DNA from 3 places in the Streptomyces sp. NPDC054770 genome. Region 3 is predicted to be linked to each of the others. Evidence: riboswitches for the same ligand, from Rfam matches in the RefSeq annotation. Region 3 holds a riboswitch; each other region holds the start of a gene.
What was found. A riboswitch is a leader RNA that binds a small molecule or an ion and turns the genes downstream of it on or off. The one in region 3 is predicted to bind S-adenosylmethionine.
Positions count from the first base shown of each region.

Region 1 (7,867 bases), on a different contig from region 3:
GTAGCGTGAGCCCGTCACCGTATGCCCGCCCCGCAGCACCGGGAGTCCCAGATGGCCCGCTCCGAAGCCCGCGTCCCCACCGACCGGCCCGCCCGCTACGCCAAGCAGCTCGCCTCGCATCTCGGCCGCCGCTCGCAGACCACCTGGGACGAGGAGACCGGCACCGGTGCCATCGTCTTCCAGAACGGCACCGGCACCCTCACCGCGACCGACGGCGCGCTGCTGCTCACCGTGGAGACGGACCCCGAGAACCTCGAACTCCTGGAAGGCGTGGTCGGCCGGCACCTGGTCCGCTTCGGCACCCGCGACGAACTCGTCGTCGCATGGCACCGCGACAACGGAGAGCCCGGCACCACCCAGGACAACCCCGGGGAGCCGATGCCCCACTAGGGGCTGTCCGGCGGATCAAGTCGCAGGAAAGCAGCGGTGACTGTTCAGTTCCGGTGGGCGTGCCAGACCCCGCGTCTGCGGCATGATCCGCCGGACAGCCCCTAGTCGAGCCCCGCGGCCGGAAAACTAGTCGAACTGGCTCGGCAGCGGTGCCGGGGTCTTGCCGGACAGCACGTCCTTGAGGCGCTGGGCGCCGTTCTGGACGGCCAGGGCGGTGCTGTCGTGGTCGACGCCGGACAGGCCGCCGTTGGTGACCGCCGCCCCGGAGGCGCCGACGCGCATCGCCGCGACGTCCAGGGTGGTCGTGGCGGGCTGCCCGTTGGAGGTGCCCTGGACGGTGACCGTGAGCGCCGCCAGCGCGTCGGCCACCTTGGGCGGTTCCTTGTACTCGACGACCTGCACGGTCCGCTTGCTGCCGTCCGAGGCGGTGGCGGTGAACTGGTTGCACTTCTCCGGGAGGCCCTTCAGCCAGCCGATGGTGGCGTCCATCTGGGCCTGGCCGTAGTCCCCGACCTGGTACAGCAGCCGGGAGTCCTGCGAGGTGAAGCCGCGCAGCCCGGAGGCGCCGGTGGCGCGGCCCAGCAGGGTGTCGGAGTAGAGGCTGTCCAGCAGCCGCTGGCAGTCGGCGGCGTCGGACTTGGCGCTGAGGAACTCGGCGACGTCGACCTTGCCGACCAGCATCTGGTTGCGCCAGGTGGCGGCGTCGTTGGCCAGTTGCCAGTCGTCCTCGATGTCGGCCGGTGTGATCAGCGCGGCCTGGGCCCCGGCACCGGTGAGGGTAGGGGTGCGCGACGGGGACGGGGAGCGTTCGGCGGCGGGGGAGACGGGCGCGGCCTCGGGGGAGCCGCTGCCGTCCGTGCATGCCGCCGTGGCGAACAGGGTCCCCGCGGCCAGGGCCGTGGCGATAACACGCGCGGGTCGGGACGGACGGGTCATCGCGACTGCCTCCTCGGGAACGCGGTACGTCCCTCCACGCCACCACCGGCCACCGGCGCCGACCACCCGCGCGTGCCATTCGGGTGAGCGTCAGGATCCGGTCGCCGTGATCCGCACCCGCCGGCTGCCGCAGCGCGGGCACACCGCGTCCGTGAGCGGCGACGGTACGGCCCGGCCGGCCTCGTCGACGTACTCCAGGGTGCTCTGCAGGTCCGGATCGGCGACCGGGTCGGTGAAGAACACCGCCTGGAAGGTGGCCTCCCAGCCGTGCCCGCACCGCCCGCAGCGGAACGCGAAGGTCTCGGGCACCGCGCCGGGCACGGGCCCGGGACCCGGGGGCTCGGTCATCGGCTCCGGCTCCTGTCACTCGGCCCCCCGTCCCCCAGGGCACCGCCCCTTCCGTCCGGCGGCAAGTCGGGGCCTGGGCGTGGCTGGGGCCGGGCCGGGCCGGGGCCGGGCGTCCCAGGCGTGGACGCCCTCTTGACGCCGGGCGGAGGCGGATCGACACTCCAGAAGAGAATCCTAGTGAAAAGGTAGGGAAAGATGGGTCGCCTGCGCACGCTCACCGGCAGACAGCGCCGCGAGAGCCCCGCGCCCTGGGCCGGCCCCCTGCTCACCTCCCGCCGCCACCTCGACCTGCTGCGGATGTGCGGCGCCACCGGCCGCAGAGGCTGAGCGCCCATCCGTCAGGACTCACCAGAGCTCGCCGAGCACCCACCGACGAACGCTTCCGCCGCGCGTACGTCCGCGCGCCCGCCCGCCCCCGGGGAGACGCATGTCCATCACTCCACTCGCCGCCGTGCCGTCCGTCCGCACCGCCCCCGCCTTCCGTGGCCGCATCGGCCGGGACGCGCGCAGCGGTCACTACGCCGTGCCGCGCCGCTACCGGCTGCACCTGTCCACCGCGTGTCCGGACGGCCTCCGGATCGCCGTCGGCCACAGCCTGCTGGCCCTGGACGACTGTTGTCCGGTCACCTTCCTCCCCGCCGTCCCGGACTGTCCCGACGGCAGCCACCCGGCACTGCGCCCGCTGTACGAGGCCAGCGCCCACCACTACTCGGGACCGGCCCTCGCGCCGGTCTTCAGCGACGACTGGTCCGGCCGTATCGTCAGCACCCACAGCCGGGACATCCTGCGCGACCTGGACCGGCACTTCGGGGACGGCGTCGCCCGGCTCTACCCGTGCGGCGCCGAGGCCGAGATCGAGGCCGTCGAGCGGCTGTGCGCCGAGGACATCGAGCAGGCCGCCCAGCGGGCCGGCCGCGAGGGCGGCGACCCAAAGGCGCTGGCGGTGCTGCTCGCCGCCCTGGCCGACCTGGAACGCCGGCTGACCGGGGTGGAGTTCCTGGTCGGCGGTCAACTCACCGCCGCGGACATCGAGTTGTGGGTGACCCTGGTGCAACTCGACACCGTGCACCGCAACCACCTGGACGCCACCGCCGTGCACGCCATCGCCGGCCACCCGGTGCTGTGGGCCTACGCCCGGCGGCTGGCGGCCCACCCGGCCTTCGGTGCCCACCTCGACCTCGACGGCATCGCCCGCCGTCACCACGGCCGTTGCCAGGGCCTGGAAGCCGCCGGCGCGGCCGTCCAGATCCTGGACTGGGCGGGCCACGCAGCGGACGCTCCCGGCGTTCCGCGCAGGTGAGAGCGGCCCGAACCGTCCCGCCAGTCGGACAGGCGTTGACATTCGTTCGGGCAACTGCGTTACTTACGGACCAGAACGGTCAAGAGCGTCAGCGTCAAGCCCTGGCTTGCTGACCGGCAACCCTCGCATCGCGGTGGGGTGCCCCAGGTGACGACCGGACCGACGACGTTTCGGCAAGCGACGATTCGGTAAGCGCGAGGCCCCCGGGGCCGGCTCGACAGTGACAGGTGACGGACATGTACGCAGCTTCCAGGACGGCCCAGCGCCGCGCCGTGGGCTGCGTACGCCCGTACCCGAGCCCGCTCGTCGCCGACCGCGCCGTCGATCTGCTCCGTGTCAACAGCGCCCTGTGTAGCGCGTGTACCGCACCGGGCTGTGCCCGCTGTCGGGTCTGACCAGGCCTTTCCGCCGATCTCCCGCAGCTTCGCACCCCAGCGTCCCCGTCGAAACACCGGCCGCCCGGTGTGCCGCCGTCCGCCCAGCCCCGTGTCCCGCGCGCCCCCGCGCACCGTGCCGTGCCCGAACACGGTACGGTGCGCGGCCCCCGCCGTGGGACACGTGGGTGTCCGACTCCGCCGGAGCCCGCCATGAGTGAACCCCCAGGCGCCACGATCGCCCCCGAGGCACCCCCCGCCGCCGACGAACCGTCAAGACCCCTCGCCGCACAGCGAGTTCTGCCACTGCGCAGGCCGGGACGGTGGATCGCCACCGCCGTCGTCCTGGTCCTGGCCGTCCAGTTCGTGCACGGACTGGTGTCCAACCCCTTCTACCAGTGGGACCGCTTCGGCTACTGGTTCCTGCGGCCGACCATCCTCGACGGGCTGGTCATCACCCTCGAAGTCGCCGCCTACAGCGCGGTGTTGGGCCTCCTCGGCGGCATCCTGCTCGCCCTGGCCCGGCTCTCCAAGAGCCCGGTGCTGCGCGCGGTCAGCTGGACCTACGTATGGGCGCTGCGCTCCATCCCGCTCATCGTGGTCTTGCTGTTCCTCTACAACTTCAGCGCCCTGTACAAGACGTTGAGCATCGGCGTCCCCTTCGGACCGGCCTTCTTCTCCTTCGACGAGTCGAAGCTCGCCACCGACATGGTGGTCGCCGTCATCGGCCTCAGCCTCAACGAGGCCGCCTACGCGGCCGAGGTGGTCCGCGGCGGCATCCTCTCCGTGGACCAGGGCCAGCACGAGGCGGCCGCCGCGCTCGGCCTGCCCAAGGGCTACCAGTTCCGCCGGATCGTGTTCCCGCAGGCGCTGCGGTCGATCACCCCGAACTACGTCAACCAGCTCATCGGCCTGATCAAGAGCACCTCGCTGGTCTTCTACGTCTCGCTGCTCGACCTCTTCGGCACCGCGCAGACCATGGGCTCCACCTACCCGGGCGACATCGTGCCGCTGCTCCTGGTGGTCACCGTCTGGTACCTGATCCTGACCAGCGTCGTCTCCGTGATCCAGTTCTACGTCGAGCGGTACTACGCCCGCGGCGCCACCCGCACGCTGCCGCCGACGCCCCTCCAGAAGCTGCGCACCGGCCTCACCGACCTGCGCGCCCGCATCCGCCGGGAGACCGCCGTATGAGCAGCACCGACACTCTGGAGACGGCCCCCGCCGCCCTGGAGATCCACGACGTCCACAAGTGGTACGGCGCCCACCGCGTCCTGGACGGCATCGACCTGACCATCCGTCCCGGCGAGGTCACCGTCATCCTGGGCCCGTCCGGCTCCGGCAAGTCCACCCTGCTGCGGGTCGTCAACCACCTGGAGAAGCCCGAGATCGGCCACGTCAGCGTCAACGGCGAGCCGATCGGCGTGAAGCGGCAGGGCGACCGGCTGAAGGAGCTGAGCGAGCGCGCCATCCTGGCCCAGCGCAGCCGGATCGGCTTCGTCTTCCAGAACTTCAACCTCTTCCCGCACCTGACCGTGCTGGACAACGTGGCCGCCGCCCCGGTCGCCACCGGAAAGCTCACCAAGCCCGAGGCCCAGGCCCTGGCCAAGGAACTCCTGGAACGGGTCGGCCTCGGCGAGCGCGTCGGCGCCTACCCCCGGCAGCTCTCCGGCGGCCAGCAGCAGCGCGTCGCCATCGCCCGCGCCCTCGCCCTGCGCCCCGGCGTGATCCTCTTCGACGAGCCCACCTCCGCCCTGGACCCCGAACTCGTCGGTGAGGTCCTCGCCGTCATCAAGGACCTGGCGACCAGCGGCACCACCCTCGTCATCGTCACCCACGAGATCGGCTTCGCCCGCGAGATCGCCGACCGGGTCGTCTTCATCGACGGCGGCAGGATCGTCGAGCAGGGCCCGCCCTCCGAGGTCCTCGACAAGCCGCAGCACGAGCGGACCAGGGACTTCCTCAGCAAGGTCCTCTGAACCGCCGCACCCCCGGACTTCCCCCCACGCAGAACCCCCACGCAGAACCCCCACGCCCAACCTCCGCACACCTCTTCCAGCGACAAGGAACGGCCATGCCCACCCACCTCACCCGACGCAGCCTGATCAGAGGCATCTCCGCGGCGACCGTCGTCGCCTCCCTCGCCGCCGGGCTCGCCGCCTGCGGGGGCGACAGCGACGCGGCCACCACATCCGGCAGCGCCGCCTCCGGCACGGTCACCGTGGGAGCACTCTCCAACGGCGCCGCCAAGGAGACGACGCTCAAGGTCTCCGAAGTGAAGTCGATCAGCGCCGAGCTGCCCAAGGCGATAGCGAAGAGCGGCAAGCTGGAGATCGGCGTCGGCTTCCTGCCCGCCGGTTCCCCGCCGCTCGGCTACGTCGGCTCGGACCAGAAGACCCTCACCGGTTCCGAGGCCGACATCAGCCGCCTGGTCGCCGCCGTCCTCGGTCTCCAGCCGGAGCTGAAGAACTCGACCTGGGAGAACCTCTTCATCGGTCTGGACAGCGGCAAGGTCCAGGTCGCCTTCTCCAACGTCACCGACACCGAGGAGCGCAAGCAGAAGTACGAGTTCGCCTCCTACCGGGAGGACAACCTCGGCTTCGCGGTGGCGGCGGACGACAAGTGGAACTTCGACGGCAACTACGAGAACCTCGCCGGCAAGACCGTCGCCGTGGGCGCCGGCACCAACCAGGAGCGGATCCTCCTGGAGTGGAAGAAGAAGCTGGCCGCCGAGGGCAAGAAGCCGCTCACCGTCAAGTACTTCCAGGACAACAACAGCACCTATCTCGCGCTGGCCGCCGGGAAGATCGACGCCTACCTCGCCCCGAACCCCTCGGTCGCCTACCAGGTCTCCCAGACGAAGGGCACGGGCAAGGCGGTCCGGAACGCGGGCACCTACTCCGGAGCCGGAGCGTCCCTCCAGGGCCTGATCGCGGCGACCGCCAAGAAGGACAGCGGCCTGGCCAAGCCGCTCGCCGACGCGATCAACTACCTGATCAAGAACGGGCAGTACGCCAAGTGGCTGGCCGCCTGGAACCTCTCCAACGAGGCCGTCGCCAAGTCCGAGGTCAACCCGCCCGGACTGCCGCTCTCCGACTCCTGATCATCCGTAAGACAGCAACCCCGCAGGTTGAGGAAGGACTCCGCCTCCGTGACTCTCCAGACCGGCCTTCGCGGAGGCGGAGCCCCTCTCGCTCCCCGCACGTCCCCGCTCGACAACGCCGTCTGGTCGGCCCTCGCCGGCCCGCACGCCCACCTCGCGGAACGGGTCGGCCGGGCGGCCCGCTACCCCGACGACGTCTACGCCTACGCCGCCCTCGCCGACCCCACCGACCCGGCCGCCTGGGCCGACCTGTACACGCTCGTCGGCCCGGGAGCGATCGTGAAGATCAAACCGGTCGAGGCGGCACCGCCCGGCTGGGAGGTGGTCGGCGGCGGAACGGGTGTCCAGTTCGTGGACACGGCACTCCGGGCCGAGCCAGCCCCCGAGGCCGTCCGGCTCGGACCGGACGACGTGCCCGAGATCCTGGACCTGGTAGCCCGGACCGAGCCCGGCCCGTTCCGCACCCGGACCGTCGAGATGGGCGCCTATCTCGGCATCCGGCACCACGGCCGCCTGATCGCCATGGCGGGGGAGCGGCTGCGGCTGCCCGGCTGGACGGAGATCAGCGCCGTCTGCACCGACCCCGAGCACCAGGGCCGGGGACTGGCCACCCGGCTGGTCCGCGCGGTCGCCGCCGGTATCCGCGAGCGCGGCGACACGCCGTTCCTGCACGCGGCCCCCGGCAACGCGAACGCGATCCGGCTGTACGAGTCGATCGGCTTCACCGAGCGGCTCCGTACCCGCACCCTGCTGGTGCGCAGCCCGGGAACAACCACGGAAACCGGTCTGTTGTGACTCACGACGAGATGTACGCGGAGCCGGCCGGGAGGAGCGGGACATGACACGTGTGCCCAGCCCCAGCCGCCGTACCGTCCTGCACTCCCGGCCGCACATCGACCTCCAGCGCGTGGCCGGCGCGCTCTGTTGTTCCTGACCAGTTGTCCCCGCTGCGCCCTTCCCTTCGGCGCGCCCTCGTACGGACCTTCAGGAAGGCACCACTGTGTCCTCATCTCCCGACTCCCACCTGCACCTCGCCGTCGCCCTGGACGGCACCGGCTGGCACCCCGCCTCCTGGCGCGAGCCGGTCGCCCGGCCGCACGACCTGTTCAGCGCCGGCTACTGGGCGGACCTGGTCGCCGAGGCCGAGCGCGGTCTCATCGACTTCGTCACCATCGAGGACGGCCTCGGCCTGCAGTCCTCGCACTACGGTGAGCCGGACGAGCGCACCGACCAGGTCCGCGGCCGCCTGGACGCCGTCCTGATCGCGGCCCGGATCGCGCCCCTGTCCAGCCACATCGGCCTGGTGCCGACGGTGATCGCCACCCACACCGAGCCGTTCCACATCTCCAAGGCGATCGCCACCCTGGACTACGTCAGCACCGGCCGCGCCGGGCTGCGGGTGCAGATCTCCGCCCG
Region 1 covers NZ_JBSHBL010000123.1:13,771-21,637, reverse strand. Annotated here, with positions in the region: gene ACWGKQ_RS49060 (DUF2218 domain-containing protein) at 52-390, shown strand; gene ACWGKQ_RS49055 (hypothetical protein) at 517-1,326, opposite strand; gene ACWGKQ_RS49050 (hypothetical protein) at 1,417-1,674, opposite strand; gene ACWGKQ_RS49045 (hypothetical protein) at 1,870-2,001, shown strand; gene ACWGKQ_RS49040 (glutathione S-transferase C-terminal domain-containing protein) at 2,102-2,974, shown strand; SAM riboswitch class IV at 3,052-3,175, shown strand; gene ACWGKQ_RS49035 (amino acid ABC transporter permease) at 3,562-4,542, shown strand; gene ACWGKQ_RS49030 (amino acid ABC transporter ATP-binding protein) at 4,539-5,327, shown strand; gene ACWGKQ_RS49025 (transporter substrate-binding domain-containing protein) at 5,423-6,451, shown strand; gene ACWGKQ_RS49020 (GNAT family N-acetyltransferase) at 6,500-7,246, shown strand; gene ACWGKQ_RS49015 (putative leader peptide) at 7,290-7,385, shown strand; gene ACWGKQ_RS49010 (LLM class flavin-dependent oxidoreductase) at 7,452-7,867, shown strand, end outside.
Region 1: linked by a shared signal. The riboswitch ahead of ACWGKQ_RS49035 (amino acid ABC transporter permease) and the one ahead of ACWGKQ_RS29510 (ABC transporter substrate-binding protein) in region 3 are both predicted to bind S-adenosylmethionine.

Region 2 (7,867 bases), on a different contig from region 3:
CCTTCCCCGTCCTGTCGCGCCTGCTGGACGCCCTGCTCTTCGGGAACTTCCTGGCGGCCCTGGGCGACCAGGCCATGGCCCTGATCGTCGTCGGCACGCTCGTCGCCCTCGTCCACTCGGTGATCTACGGCGCGATGCACCTCGGCCGGCCGCAGGCGCGCGAGGCGCGGGGCGTGCGGGCCGGGGTGGGGGTGCTGATGGCGCTCGACGTGGTCCCGCTGCTCGCGACGGGCTATGTCGTGCCGGCCCTCGTCCCCCTCCTGACCGCCGTCGGGAGCTGGGGCTGGGCGAGGTACCGGGGCTGGGGGGCGGACGTCGCGCGCTACCGGGCACTGATCTTCGGCTGTCTGTCCCTGCCCGTACAGGGTGTGGTCGCCCTGGTGATGAGCATCGCGGGGTGGCTGTGACCGGGCAGGCGCTCGCCCTCGGGCCGGCCGGATCGCCGGCCGGCCCGAGGGCGAACGGGCGGGGTCAGTTCAGCGTCTGCAGCGCTGCCCCGTCGAACGGCTTGAGCTCGTCCGCGCGGCCGGCGAGGACCTTGGCCGCCCACTCCGGGTCCTGGAGCAGGGCGCGGCCGACGGCGACCATGTCGTACTCCTCGCGCTCCAGGCTGTCGAGGAGGTCGTCGATGCCCTTGGTCGCGGAGCCCTCGCCGGCGAAGGCCTTGAGGAACTCGCCGTCGAGGCCGACCGAGCCGACGGTGATGGTGGGCCGGCCGGTGAGCTTCTTGGTCCAGCCGGCCAGGTTGAGGTCGGAGCCGTCGAACTCGGGGACCCAGTAGCGGCGGGTCGAGGCGTGGAAGACGTCGACGCCGGCGGCGGCCAGCGGGGTGAGGATCGCCTCCAGCTCCTCCGGGGTCTCGGCGAGGCGGGCGTCGTAGTTGTCGGACTTCCACTGCGAGTACCGGAAGATGACCGGGAACTCCGGGGACACCGACTCACGTACGGCCGCCACGATCTCCGCGGCGAACTTCGTACGGGCGACCGGGTCGCCGCCGTACGCGTCGGTGCGGCGGTTGGTGCCCGCCCACAGGAACTGGTCGAGCAGGTAGCCGTGGGCACCGTGCAGCTCGACGCCGTCGAAGCCGATGCGCTCGGCGGCGGCCGCGGCCTCGGCGAACGCGCGGATCACGTCGTCCAGGTCCTGCGAGGTCATCGCCCTGCCCTCGCCCTCGGTGCCGTCCAGGCGGATGCCGGAGGGGCCGACGGCGGGGGCGTCCGCGACCGGCGCCTGGCCCTGCTTGCGGACCATGCCGATGTGCCACAGCTGCGGGACGATGGTGCCGCCGGCCGCGTGCACGCCCTCGGCGACCTTCGCCCAGCCCGCCAGCTGCTCCTCGCCGTGGAACCGCGGGACGCGGCTGCTGCCTCCGGCCGAGTCGTGGCCGACGTAGGTCCCCTCGGTGACGATCAGACCGACACCGGCGGCGGCCCGGCGGGAGTAGTACGAGACCACGTCCTCGCCGGGGATGCCGCCGGGGCTGAACTGGCGGGTCATCGGCGCCATCGCGATCCGGTTGGGGACCGTGAGCCCGTTCAGGGCGATGGGACGGGAGAGGATCTCGGCCGCGCGGGAGGCGGGGGGCGTGGTGACGGTCACGTGGGGGGCTCCTCGTGAATAGGTCGTGTATCAGACGGTAGTCGTATACCAGACGGTATGTGCACACGCATCGAGTGCACGTCTGTGCACAACGACCTGCCCGGTCGTGCACATTCCCGGTCCCGCGCGGGTGCCGTGTGACCCCGGACACGGCCCCGAGGCCGACAACGCACGACGGAATGCACGACGAAGGGCGGCACCCCCTGTCGAACAGGGAGTGCCGCCCTCGGTGCTGCGTCGGAACCGCCGAGCCGTCAGGCTCAGAAGTCCATGTCACCGCCCGGCATGCCGCCCGGAGCGGCCGCGGCGGCCTTCTCCGGCTTGTCGGCGATGACGGCCTCGGTGGTGAGGAACAGCGCGGCGATGGAGGCGGCGTTCTGCAGGGCAGAGCGCGTCACCTTCGCCGGGTCGATGATGCCCTCGGCGATCAGGTCGACGTACTCGCCGGTCGCGGCGTTGAGGCCGTGACCCGGGGTGAGGTTGCGGACCTTCTCCACCACGACGCCGCCCTCGAGGCCGGCGTTCACGGCGATCTGCTTCAGCGGGGCCTCGAGGGCGAGCTTCACGGCCTGCGCGCCGGTCGCCTCGTCACCCTCCAGCTCCAGCTTCTCGAACACCTGGGAGGCCTGGAGCAGGGCCACGCCACCACCGGCGACGATGCCCTCCTCGACGGCCGCCTTGGCGTTGCGCACGGCGTCCTCGATGCGGTGCTTGCGCTCCTTGAGCTCGACCTCGGTCGCGGCACCGGCCTTGATGACGGCGACGCCACCGGCGAGCTTGGCCAGGCGCTCCTGGAGCTTCTCGCGGTCGTAGTCCGAGTCGGACTGCTCGATCTCGGCGCGGATCTGGTTGACCCGGCCGGCGACCTGGTCGGACGAGCCGGCGCCGTCGACGATGGTGGTCTCGTCCTTGGTGATGACCACCTTGCGGGCCTTGCCCAGCAGGTCGAGGGTCGTGTTCTCGAGCTTGAGACCGACCTCCTCGGAGATGACCTCGCCGCCGGTGAGGATGGCGATGTCGTTCAGCATCGCCTTGCGGCGGTCGCCGAAGCCCGGGGCCTTGACCGCGACGGACTTGAAGGTGCCGCGGATCTTGTTGACGACCAGGGTCGACAGGGCCTCGCCCTCGACGTCCTCGGCGATGATCAGCAGCGGCTTGCCCGACTGCATGACCTTCTCCAGGAGCGGGAGCAGGTCCTTGACGGAGCCGATCTTCGAGTTGGCGATCAGGATGTACGGGTCGTCGAGGGACGCCTCCATACGCTCCATGTCGGTGGCGAAGTACGCCGAGATGTAGCCCTTGTCGAAGCGCATACCCTCGGTGAGCTCCAGCTCCAGACCGAAGGTCTGGGACTCCTCGACGGTGATGACGCCTTCCTTGCCGACCTTGTCCATGGCCTCGGCGATGAGCTCGCCGATCTGGGTGTCGGCGGCGGAGATGGAGGCCGTGGAGGCGATCTGCTCCTTGGTCTCGACGTCCTTCGCCTGCTCCAGGAGGGCACCGGAGACCGCCTCGACGGCCTTCTCGATACCGCGCTTGAGGGCCATCGGGTTGGCACCGGCGGCTACGTTGCGCAGGCCTTCCTTGACCAGGGCCTGGGCGAGCACGGTCGCGGTGGTCGTACCGTCACCGGCGACGTCGTCCGTCTTCTTGGCGACTTCCTTGACCAGCTCGGCGCCGATCTTCTCGTACGGGTCCTCCAGCTCGATCTCCTTGGCGATGGACACACCATCGTTGGTGATCGTGGGGGCGCCCCACTTCTTCTCAAGGACGACGTTGCGGCCCTTGGGGCCGAGGGTGACCTTGACGGCGTCGGCGAGCTGGTTCATACCGCGCTCAAGGCCGCGCCGCGCCTCCTCGTCGAACGCGATGATCTTGGCCATGTGAAGTGGTCCCTCCAGGACTGGGGGTGAGTCTTCAGGACCGCGCCCGCGCCCGCGACGGACGGCTCGCCGACCCGTGGGTTCCTTGCCCCACCCGGCCTGCGGGCCTCACCGACCCGGTCCTTCGTTGTCACTCTCACCTTCAGAGTGCTAACGCCAATGATTAGCACTCGCCCTAGGCGAGTGCAAGCGGCTCTCGAGGACTGGGGCCGAAGAGAGGGGCGGAGAGACGGGCGAAGAGGTGAATGAAGAGGGGCCGAAGAGGTGGCGAAGAGGTGCTCGGACATGCCGAAGGGCCCGTACCCCGGGAGGCACGAGCCCTTCGAAGAAGTACAGAAGAACGTCGCTGTCAGTCGGCGCGTGCTTCAGCCGGTCGCCAGCCGGACCATGTCCGCCTGCGGCCCCTTCTGGCCCTGCGAGATCTCGAAATCGACTCGCTGACCCTCCTCCAGGGTGCGGTACCCGTCCATCTGGATCGCGCTGTAGTGGACGAAAACATCCGCACCACCGTCGACCGCGATGAAGCCGTACCCCTTCTCCGCGTTGAACCACTTGACGGTGCCCTGAGCCATGCCTAACTCCCCTATTACTGGCCCTTGCACAGATCCACACTTCGCGGATCCGGGTCAGACCTCACCCCCCAATGGTTGGGGGCGTGCGCCGGAACGCGTCGACCGCGGCTGAATGTATCTGTCCAACTGCCCTCTGCAACAGGTCAATCGGACGAGAATTCTGGACGGGCGCGGTCCGGAATGTAGCGAGAATTCGGCCGAATTCAGGGCAAGTCGGGCTCTATAAAGGCCACAAAAGCCGCATTCAACCCGTGCACTTTGGCTACTTCTTGTCGGGCCTGCGGTATGAATTCGGGGCTTCCGACCTGGAGATCGGGACCGCGTTCCCCAACTCTACCGCGCTCAACCCCACAGAATTGCCCCCTCCACTTCTCTCACGGAGGGGGCAATCGGATGAACACTCGGTGATCGGCGTTACCGAAGGTAATGTTCGGTCATTCGATCAGCCTGTCATGCAGGTCAGCGGGTCGGCGGGTCAGCCGCCGGCGACGGCCGGGATGATGGAGACGCCGGCCCCGTCCGGGGTGACGGTCTCCAGGCCCTGCTCGAACCGCACGTCGTCGTCATTGACGTACACATTGACGAACCGGCGCAGCTTGCCCTGGTCGTCCAGGACGCGCGCGGAGATCCCGGTGTGCTTCTTCTCCAGGTCGGAGATGACCTCGCCGAGGGTGGCGCCTTCGGCGGTGACTTCGGCCTGGCCGCCGGTGTAGGTGCGCAGGATGGTGGGGATGCGAACGGTGACGCTCACGTTTTTACCTCCGGTCTGGGCAACGCCCTATTTCTCGGGGGACTCAGGCGAGCCCGGCTTCGCGGAAAGACTCCAGATTCGGGCGAATGGTCGCGGTGAGCCCGGTACCCGCGACGGCGTCCAGCGTCTTCAGTCCATCACCGGTGTTGAGTACAACGACCGTCTTCGCCGGATCAATCAACCCATTCTCAATGAGCTTCTTGGTGACTCCAACCGTCACCCCGCCGGCGGTTTCCGCGAAGATTCCCTCGGTCCGCGCGAGCAGCTTGATCGCGTCGACGACCTGCTCGTCGTTCACGTCCTCCACCGCGCCGCCGGTGCGCCGCGCGATGTCGAGGACGTACGGCCCGTCGGCCGGGTTGCCGATGGCGAGCGACTTGGCGATGGTGTTCGGCTTCTGCGGGCGGACCACGTCGTGGCCCTCCTTGTAGGCCACCGACACCGGCGAGCACCCCTCGGCCTGGGCACCGAAGATCTTGTACGGCTTGTCCTCGACAAGACCGAGCTTGATCAGCTCCTGCAGACCCTTGTCGATCTTCGTGAGCTGCGAGCCGGAGGCGATCGGGATCACCAGCTGGTCCGGGATCTGCCAGCCGAGCTGCTCGCAGATCTCGTACGCCAGGGTCTTGGAGCCCTCCGCGTAGTACGGCCGCAGGTTGACGTTGACGAAGCCCCAGCCCTCGCCGGCCGGGTCGCCGATCAGCTCGGAGCAGAAACGGTTCACGTCGTCGTAGTTGCCCTCGATGCCGACGAGCTCGCCGCCGTAGACCGCGGCCATGACGACCTTGCCCTGCTCCAGGTCGTGCGGGATGAACACGCAGGAGCGGAAGCCGGCCCGGGCGGCGGCGGCACCGACCGCGCCGGCCAGGTTGCCGGTGGAGGAGCAGGAGAGGGTGGTGAAGTCGAAGGCACGGGCGGCCTCGATGGCCTGGGCGACGACGCGATCCTTGAAGGAGTGCGTCGGGTTGCCGGAGTCGTCCTTCACGAAGAGCTTGCCGGCGTCGACGCCCAGCTCGCGCGCGAGGTTGTCGGCCTGGACGAGCTTGGTCCAGCCGGGGTTGATGTTCGGCTTGGTCGCCACGTCCGCGGGGACGGGCAGCAGCGGCGCGTAGCGCCAGATGTTCGCGGGACCCGCTTCGATCCGCTTGCGGAGCTCCTCGGTGTCGTAGGCCGAGAAGTCGTACGCGATCTCCAGCGGGCCGAAACACTCCTCGCAGGCGAACACCGGGCCGAGCGGCACCCGGTGACCGCACTCGCGGCAGCTCAGAGCGGTGGCGGGACCGAGGTCGACGGTGGATTCCGTGGTGCTTGCAACAGTCTGCACAGCCATGTGAGGCGAGGCCCTTTCTCCTCATCTTCCTCACGACGCATCTCGCCGTGAGACGGATTTGGCACCTTCCCTAGCCGGGAGCCTCGCGAGCGATCGACACTGATCGGCGATCTACGAGTAACCGACTGGAGGGTTGCCGGGGCTTCAACGGGCCGTTTCCCTCTGCCCCTCTGGATGAGCTGTATGCGGTTGTCAACGCCGGGTGACCCCAGGACATGCGATGGTCATCGGCGTTGTTCAAGACTGTAACCGAAGGCCAGGACAGTTGAGTGAGTCGTCCGAACCGCGAGATGGATCACACCTCGTCGTGTGACCGTGACAGTGAGGAGCCGCTGACCGTGCTGGAAGAAGTCGAGCGCTGGCTGGCCACCCGCTCCTGGTCCGTGACCGACCGTCCCCTGCACAAGGTGATGGCAGCCAAACGGTCCTCCGGGCAGACGGTCAGCGTCGTGCTGCCCGCGCTCAACGAGGAGGAGACCGTCGGCGACATCGTCGCGATCATCCGCCATGACCTCATGCAGCAGGTGCCGCTCGTCGACGAGATCGTGGTCGTCGACTCCGGCTCCACCGACCGCACCGCGGCCGTCGCCGCGGCGGCCAGCGCCCGCGTCGTGCACCGTGACGCGATCCTGCCCCGCATTCCCGCCGTCCCCGGCAAGGGCGAGGTCCTGTGGCGCTCGCTCCTGGTCACCTCCGGGGACATCGTCTGCTTCATCGACGCCGACCTGCGCGACTTCTCCTCCGACTTCGTCACCGGCATCGTCGGCCCGCTCCTCACCGATCCGGACGTGGACCTGGTCAAGGCGATGTACGACCGCCCGCTCGGCGGCGCCGCCGGACAGGGCGGCCGGGTCACCGAACTGATGGCCCGCCCGCTGCTGAACATGCACTGGCCGCAGCTGGCCGGTTTCGTCCAGCCGCTCGGCGGCGAGTACGCGGCCCGCCGCACCCTGCTCGAACAGCTTCCCTTCCCGGTCGGCTACGGCGTGGAGCTGGGCATGCTGGTCGACGCCCTGCACCTGGTGGGGCTCGACGCGCTGGCGCAGGTCGACGTGGGGGTCCGCAAACACCGCCACCAGGACGGCCAGGCCCTCGGCCGGATGTCCGCCGCGATCTACCGCACGGCCCAGCTGCGGCTGGCCCGCGGCCATCTGATCCGCCCCGCCCTCACCCAGTTCGAACGCGGCGAGGACGGCTTCGAGCCGCGCACGTACTCCGTGGACACGGAGGAACGGCCGCCGATGGCGGAGATCGCGGAGTACGCCGAACGCAAGGTGGCGTGAATCCGTGGCGTGAATCCGTGGCGTGAGTTCGTGGCGTGAGTTCGTCGTACGGCCGTATACGGCGGCGCGTCGGAGGTGGCCGTACGTTTGAGCGTTTCCGGGCCGGGCTAGGTTGTGGCGTATGGCTTCCACCGGCGGTGCCGAGGTGCTGGTCGCGTCCAATCGCGGACCGGTTTCGTACGAGCTGCGCGAGGGCGGTTCGCTGCGCGCCAGACGGGGCGGCGGCGGGCTGGTCTCCGGGCTGTCGGCGATCGGGCCGGACGCGGACGCGGTGTGGGTGTGCGCGGCGCTGAGCGACGGTGACCGGGAGGCGGTACGGCGGGCCGGGGGCGGCCGGCTGCCGGCCGAGGACAGCGGCGGGCAGCAGGTCCGGATGCTCGACATCGACGCGGACGTCTTCTCCGACGCGTACAACGGCATCGCGAACTCGGTCCTCTGGTTCGTCCACC
Region 2 covers NZ_JBSHBL010000005.1:116,397-124,263, forward strand. Annotated here, with positions in the region: gene ACWGKQ_RS07135 (hypothetical protein) at 1-407, shown strand, start outside; gene ACWGKQ_RS07140 (NADH:flavin oxidoreductase) at 472-1,599, opposite strand; gene groL (chaperonin GroEL) at 1,860-3,482, opposite strand; gene ACWGKQ_RS07150 (cold-shock protein) at 3,848-4,054, opposite strand; gene ACWGKQ_RS07155 (ubiquitin-like small modifier protein 1) at 4,530-4,805, opposite strand; gene thrC (threonine synthase) at 4,849-6,135, opposite strand; SAM riboswitch class I at 6,154-6,316, opposite strand; gene ACWGKQ_RS07165 (glucosyl-3-phosphoglycerate synthase) at 6,474-7,418, shown strand; gene ACWGKQ_RS07170 (alpha,alpha-trehalose-phosphate synthase (UDP-forming)) at 7,540-7,867, shown strand, end outside.
Region 2: linked by a shared signal. The riboswitch ahead of thrC (threonine synthase) and the one ahead of ACWGKQ_RS29510 (ABC transporter substrate-binding protein) in region 3 are both predicted to bind S-adenosylmethionine.

Region 3 (7,867 bases):
GCACGTCAGTGTCGGTGTCCCCCAGTCGCCGTGGTCGTTGCCGTTGCCGTCGCCGGCGTCGCCGACTCTGAGGTCGAGCACCTGGGTGGCGCTGACGTCGACGTCGATGGGAACCGCGGCCTGTTTGCCGCGGATCGTCGGTGTGGTCACCAGGGTCCTGCCGTCGGCGATCACGGAGAACGTCACGGTGCCCGCGCCGCTCGTCTCGTCGTCGACGCCGACCTGCGCCGTCAGCCGCGAGCAGTTGCCGGCCAGGTAGAGCTGGACGTCGCTGACCGAGTTGGTGCCCAGGCCCTTGGCGTAGCCGACGCCCGCGATGGTGATCGGACGGCCGTCCCCGGCCGCCTGTTCGCCGACGCTGGTGTCCCGCTCCACCGGGCCCCACCCGTTGGTGGACGACAGGAACGGCAGGTCGCTCACCGCGCTCTCGCCGGCCGGCGGGGCCGGCGGGATCCCGCCGACGATGCGCTCGTCACTTCCGGTGGCGTGCCGTCCGCTCTGTATGTAGTCCACCGTGGCGGTGAGTGCCGAGGCGGAAGGGAGGGTGCCGTCGGGCGGCTGGACCTTCCAGGTGAAGGTGGCCGAGCCGCCCGGCCGTACGCGCGGGACCGTGGCGGGGCTCGTGGCGGTCGCGCTCCAGCCGTCGGGGGCGGCGAGCGAGGCTGTCAGGCGGGTGGCGGACGGCCGGTCCTTCGGCACCCGCACCGTGGCCTCGGCCGTGAAGGCCTGTGCGGGCTGCGCGGTGTCCGGCACGGCCAGGGTGACGTCCGTTCCCGGGCGCTTCGGCATCGCGTACTTCACGGGGTCGTAGCGGGGGCTGTCGTTCTGTGCGACGCGCAGGGAGGAGGCGTAGCTGCCGTAGTCGGTGAGGGAGACCTTGCCGAGTCCACCGGTGCTGCCGTCCAGGTTCCACACGGCGATGGCGATGCTGTTGTGGCCGTTGGGGTTGAGGATGCCGTTGGGCACGGGGAAGGTGTGCTGCGGGCCGAGGTAGTTGACGTAGTTGCCGACCTGCCAGCCGTTCACGAAGATCGTGGCACGGTACCTGCGGGACGGGTCGTCGGTGAACGTCAGCCCGATCGAGGTGTCCTGGCCGTGCGGCAGGTCCAGGTCGGCGTCGGTGCGGTACCAGGAGACGCCGGGGCGGGTGTCGGTGGTCGGCAGGGACACCTGGTTCCAGCTCTTGTCCGGGTAGCCGGGCAGGGACCAGCCGGCCCGCTCGCCGTACAGGCCGCCCGTGGAGAGCGGGCCGCGCACCGTGTCCTGGAGGTCCTCGCCGCCTCGTACGCCCTGCACCCGCCAGGTCACGGAGGACAGCGGCGCTCCGACGAGGGAGGCGCTGGTCAGGCCGCGTGCGGTCTTGTTGCCGTTGGTCGAGTTGTAGTCCTCCTCGTGTCCCATGTTCACGGTGAGCACGGAGATGACGTTGTCGCCCGACGACTTCAACGCGCCGGACGGGAAGGTGAAGTCGGCACTGCCGGTGGTGGAGCTGCCCAGGAAGGTGCCGTTGAGCCAGGCCGAGAACGCCTGCGCGTCTCCGCCGGAGTCCGAGACCAGGTGGACGCCGGTCTCCTTGCCGGTGGTGCGGAAGCGGCCGCGGTACCAGGTGTTGCCGGTGTGGAAGCCGTAGTCGTCCGCGTAGAGCACCGGCAGGGAGTTGGTGCCGGAGACACTGTTGGTGGTCGTCTTGTCGGCCACCTGCCAGCTTGAGTCGTCGAAACCGGCGGCCGACTCGGGGGATTCGTCGGCGTGCTTCCAGTTCGTCAGCGTCGGCAGGTCGATCGGGGCGGCCACCGGGATCGTCCCGGTGCGGCTCGCCGTGTCGGTGGCCTGGGTGCGTACCGTTCTGCCGTTCCAGGTGACGCGGTCGGCGGAGGTGAACACCTCGACGTTCTTGTCGTCGGCGTTGTCGCCGGTGAGTGCCACGGTGTGGCCGCCGTCCAGGCTGGTGGCCGTGCGCAGCAGGTGGGTGCCGCGGACGAGTACCGGGCCGGTGGCCGTGTCCTGGCGCCAGAAGGTCTCCGCCGTGGCCTTGTCGCCGACGAGCAGCAGGAGCGGGCGCTGTCCGGCGCCGCTGATGCTGATGCGGATCAGGCCCTGGTGGGTGTAGTTCAGCCGCAGGTCCCCGGTGGCCGCGTCCCAGGTGGTCGTGACCGCGCCGCCGGTGGCGGTCACGGTGGGCTCGGATGTGTAGCGCAGGACGGTTTCGCCGTCGCTGTCCTTGTCGCCGTAGAGGACGGCGACGTCCCGGTTCCCGATCGTCGCGCTGGTCATGATCTCCGACGTCGAGTACTGCAACTGGGTGTCACCGAGCCGGTAGTTGGCGACGATCACGTGCGAGTCGCGGCCGTCGAGGGTGATCGCGGTGCCGGGCTGCTGGGGCACGACCGGGTAGGTCGGCTCCGAGGCCGAGTCGCCGGTCGGTACGTCGATGGCGTCGACGGCCACGTAGTTGTCCGTCGAGGCCGAACCGTGGTTCCCGTCGACGACGATCTTCAGGGTGTGCGCGCCCGGTGTCAGGCCGGTCTTCTGGAAGAGCACCGCCTGGTTCTCGCTGCCGGAGTCGTCGACCGTGGCTTCCTTGGTGCCGTCGAGGTAGACGTCGGCGTAGCCGTGGTTGCCCGTCTTGGAGCCGATCCAGCGGATCGCGGTGCCGTCGAAGGGGACGGTGAGCGAGTCACCGGCCGTTTTCGAGAACGACTCGGTGTGCTTGTAGTCGCCGCCGGTATAGCTGGTGTTGGCCACGTGCGACCACGAACCGGTGTACTGCAGCGCGGAGTCGGGGTCGTCCCAGGTGTAGGTGGTGTCCGCGGCCGGCTGGGCGTTGAAGTCCAGGGCGATGTGTGTCCTGTCGACCGCGGTGGACGTGGAGTTGCCGTGCCGCAGGACGTGGAACTGGGTCCTGGTGTCGGGGTTCATCCGGGCGGTGTCGACGACCGCGGAGTCGTCCGGCGGGGTGGCCCTGATCGCCTCGGTCTTGGTCAGCGGGGCGACGGACTGGGTGAAGTACCCGATCAGCTTGTCCTCGTAGTACTTCGGGTCGAGCTGGCGGGTCTCCCGGATCGCGGCCCCGTAGTCGTACGACGTGTAGTTCTCCGGCATGCCCAGCCAGCCCCAGTTGGTGCCGCCGTACGTCATGTAGAAGCTCTGCGCGGTGGTGCCGACGGCGATGTTCTGTTTGTAGAAGACGTCGGCGAACTGGTCGTTGATCAGCTGGGCGCACTTGTCGTAGCCCGGTCCGCCCCAGGGATCGAAGGCGCCGCCCTGGAACTCCGGTGAGTACAGCGGTTTTCCGGCCGGGTGGTCGTAGCTGATGTCGGGGACGCCGTTCCACTTCGAGGGGTTCGAGCAGTTGAAGCCCTGCGGGTAGGAGTCCGGGCCGTCGACGTCGAGGGCGCCGGTGCCGGAGTTGAAGGTGCCGTTGTTGTTGCCGGTCAGCGGGACCGTGATGCCGTCGGCGCGGGCCTTGTCCTCCAGGTGCTGCATGTAGGAGCGGCCGGCGGCCGAGCCGTTGTAGTACTCGTTCTCGACCTGGTAGGCGATGACCGACCCGGTGCCGTTGGTCAGTTGGTGGCGGGCGATGATCCGATCGATCTGCGTCAGCCACTCGTCCGCGTACTTCAGGAACCGCGGGTCGTCGCTGCGGTTGTTGCCGGCCTTGGTGGTCAGCCAGCCGGGCAGGCCGCCGCTGTCGACCTCCGCGTTGATGTACGGCGCCGGGCGGGCGATGACGTAGAGCCCGGCCTCCTGGGCCATGTCGAGGAGCTTGTCGACGTCCCGCACCCCGGTGAAGTCGTACACACCGGGTTTCGGCGAGTGGTATCCCCAGTCGAAGTACAGCGAGGTGGAGTTGAATCCTGCGGCCTTCATCTTCTGGAAGATGTCGCGCCACAGGTCCTGGCTCGGCAGCCGGAAGTAGTGGAACTCGCCGGACCACAGGTAGGTGCGTTTGCCGTCGACGAGGAACGAGTAGCCGTCCAGACTCACCGTGTGCGTCTGCGGGGCGGCGGTGGCCGCGGCGGCGGACGCCTGCGTGCCGATGTCCTGCGCCGCGGCCGGCGCGATCACGCCCGCGGCCAGGGCGATGGTCGCCGCCGCCGCGAGAACGGGCCGCCACCACCGGCCGCCACCGGGTCTCGCAGCCTCTGAACCGATCCGATCACTCCGCACCGCGGCCTCCAGACCGACTGAGCAATCAACACCAAACAGACTCGGGCAAAGTCGAACAGTAAGGGGGTGCAAGGCTCAACACAATGGGGCGGAAGAACACCGTCGAGAAGGCAGAGGCGGCGCGTGACCCCCGCTGGACGAAACATCACTGACATAAAGTCACCTCCGTGTGCCCCTGGGCATGTTGACGCCGGGAGAACAGCCGATCTACGGTGAGCGCGAGCTACGAGTTCCGGTGATCAAGCCCTGGCTGGCCGGACGGCAACCCTCGACGCAGCGGGGTGCCCCAGGTGACGGCTCGGCGGATCTCTTCTTTCTGCAAGTGCGCTCACATCGGCCCCGAGGCGGGCCAGAACCCGGGAGGACGGCATGGCCAAGGCCCTGATGCTGTGTTCCCGGCTCCATGTCGACCTGCTGCTGGTGTCCAGCTGTCTGTGTCAGGGCTGATCCCGCCCTCCCCGGGTCGGCACATCTGCCGCTCGTCCGTGTGACCCGCTCCCCCCTGTTTCTCACGTGACCCTCGCACGCCATGGCGCAGCCTCGCGCCACGGCTGCCTCACGCACCCCTGATGCGGAAGTAGAGACTCCTGATGGCATTCCACACCGGTCCGACGCCGTCCAGACCCCTTCGCCCCGGCCTCGGCGCGATATCCCTCGGCACGGCGTTCCTGGTCGCGCTGACCGCCTGCACCAGCAGCAAGGACGGAAGCACCGCGAGCTCCGGCTCGGCGATCACCGTCGGTACCACCGACCAGGTCGCCAGCCTCGACCCGGCCGGGGCGTGGGACGCGGGCTCCGGCACCATCGAGAGCGAGGTCTACGCGACCCTGCTCAACCAGCAGAACGGCTCCGCGGACGTCTCCCCCGACCTGGCCACCGGGATCAGGCCGACCGGGCCCAAGGAGTACACGGTCACGCTGAAGAAGGGCCTGAAGTTCGCCAACGGGCATGAACTGACCTCCTCGGACGTCAAGTTCAGCTTCGACCGGGACCTGAAGATCGCCGACGAGAACGGCCCGTCGTCGCTGCTGTACAACCTCGCCTCGGTCGCCGCCCCGGACCCGACCACGGTCGTCTTCACCCTCAAGTCGGCCGACGACACGCTGTTCCCGCAGGTGCTGTCCACGGCCGCCGGCTACATCGTGGACGAGCAGGTGTTCCCCGCGGACAAGATCCTCGACGACAAGGCGATCGTCGCGGCCAAGCCGTGGAACGGGCCGTACGGCATCAAGAGCTACGACAAGAACTCACTGGTGTCCTTCACCGCCAACGCGGAGTACAAGGGGCAGCTGGGCGCGCCGAAGACCGAGAACATCCAGCTGAAGTACTACACGGACGCAAGCAATCTGAAGCTCGACGTCCAGCAGGGCACCATCGACGCCGTCTACCGCACGCTCACCACCGCCGACCTGGACGACCTCGGCAAGCAGAAGGACGTCAAGGTCCACACCGGCTCCGGCAACGGCATCCGCTACATCGTCTTCGACCTCGCCACCCAGCCCTACGGCACCAGGACGAAGAACGCCGACGCGAAGAAGGCCCTCGCCGTCCGGCAGGCGGTCGCGGACTCCGTCGACCGGTCCCAACTCGCCCAGCAGGTCTACAAGAACACCTACCAGCCGCTCTACAGCTCCGTCCCGGACGGCCTGACCGGCGCCACCCCCTCCTTCAAGTCGCTCTACGGCGACAAGAAGGGCGGCCCCGACAAGGCCGCCGCGGCGGCCCGGCTGAAGGCGGCGAAGGTGAGCACCCCGGTGACGCTCAACCTGCAGTACAACAGCGACCACTACGGGTCTTCCTCGGCCGACGAGTACGCGCTGGTCAAGACCCAGTTGGAGGCCACCGGGCTGTTCAAGGTGAACCTCCAGTCGACCGAGTGGACCCAGTACGGCAAGGACCGCGTCAAGCACCTCTACCCGCTGTACCAGCTCGGCTGGTACGCCGACTACCTCGACGCCGACAACTACCTCTCGCCCTTCTACTCGGCCAACAGCTGGGTCGCCAACGGCTACGACGACCCCGCCGTGCGTGCGCTGATCAAGAAGGAGGAGACCGAGACGGACGCCACGAAGCGGACCGGGCTCCTGAAGCAGGCGCAGGACAGGGCCGCCGCGCAGGTGCCGCTGCTGCCGCTGCTCCAGGGGTCCACCGCCATCGTCACCCGCAGCGACGTCAGCGGGGTGCCGGCCGAGCTGGACGCGAGGTACCAGTTCCGCTGGGCGGGACTCTCGAAAAAGTGAGCACTCTGACGCAGGAGACCCCCGGCGCCGTCGCCACCCCGGCCGACGGCGCCGCCGGGTACGGGTTCGCCCGATACCTGGTGGTCCGCTTCCTCCTCATCATCCCCACCGTGCTGATCCTGGTCAGTCTGGTCTTCTTCCTGATGCGGCTGACCGGCGACCCGATCAGCGCCGCCTTCGGCGACCGGCTCACCCCGGACCAGCTCCAGGCCAAGCTCCACCAGGCGGGCTACGACCGGCCGTTGCTCACCCAGTACCTGGACTACCTGCGCTCGCTGGCCACCGGCGACTTCGGCCGTACGGTCACCGACAACCAGCCGGTGACGCGTGTCCTCGGCACATACGGCGCCGCGACCGTCGAACTCGCCTGCTACGCACTCCTGGTGGCCCTGGTCATCGGCGTCCCGCTGGGCATGGTGGCGGCCGCCTACCGCGACCGGGCGCCCGACGTGGTCCTGCGCCTGTTCGCGATCCTGACCTACGCCACGCCCGTGTTCTTCGTGGGCCTGCTGCTGAAGCTGGTCTTCGCGATCTGGCTGGGCTGGCTGCCCGCGTCGGGCCGGGCGAGCACCGGTGTCCAGCTCTTCCTCCAGGACCAGACCAGCACGACCGGCGTGTACCTGGTCGACGCCCTGCGCAGCGGCGACGGCACGGCGATCACGGACGTGCTCCGGCATGCCGTGCTGCCCGGGGTGGCCCTGGGTCTGCTCGTGGCCGGCGTGCTGCTCCGGCTGGTGCGCACGAACCTGATCGGCACGCTCTCCGCCGAGTACGTCGAGGCCGCCCGCTCCCGGGGCGTGGCCCCGCTGCGCCTGGTCACCCGGCACGCCACCCGGCCCGCGCTGATCCCCGTCGTCACCGTGCTGGGGCTCCAGGTCGCCGGCCTGCTCGGCGGCGCGGTTCTCACCGAGACGACCTTCGAGTGGAAGGGCCTCGGCTACGAGCTCGCCCACTACCTGACGGTGCGTGACTTCCCGGCGGTGCAGGGCATCGTGGCCCTGTTCGCCGTCGTCGTGGCGGTGACCAACTTCCTCGTCGACGTCGTGGCCGCGCTGATCGACCCGCGAGTGAGGTACTGAGTCATGGCGCTGGTACTGGTACGACGGCTGCCGCTGCGGCTGCGGACGGGCGCGGGAGTACAGCGGGCCATGCTGCTCACCGGCCTGGTCCTGACCGTGCTGTTCGTCCTCACCGCACTGCTGGGACCGTTCCTCGCCCCGCACGGGTACGCCCAACTCCGTGACACTCACGGCCTGTTCGGCTCCCAGCAGCATCCGAGCGGCGCCCACCCGCTGGGCACGACCATCGCCGGGTACGACGTCCTGTCCCGGACGGTCTGGGGCGCGCGGACCGCGCTGCTGATCATCGTCGCCGCACTGCTGCTCTCGGTGGTGCCGGGCACCGTGCTCGGGCTGGTCTCCGGCTACCTCGGGGGCCGGCTGGACCGGCTCCTCGTG
Region 3 covers NZ_JBSHBL010000039.1:5,667-13,533, forward strand. Annotated here, with positions in the region: gene ACWGKQ_RS29505 (beta-galactosidase) at 1-4,170, opposite strand, end outside; SAM riboswitch class IV at 4,392-4,501, shown strand; gene ACWGKQ_RS29510 (ABC transporter substrate-binding protein) at 4,761-6,410, shown strand; gene ACWGKQ_RS29515 (ABC transporter permease) at 6,407-7,489, shown strand; gene ACWGKQ_RS29520 (ABC transporter permease) at 7,493-7,867, shown strand, end outside.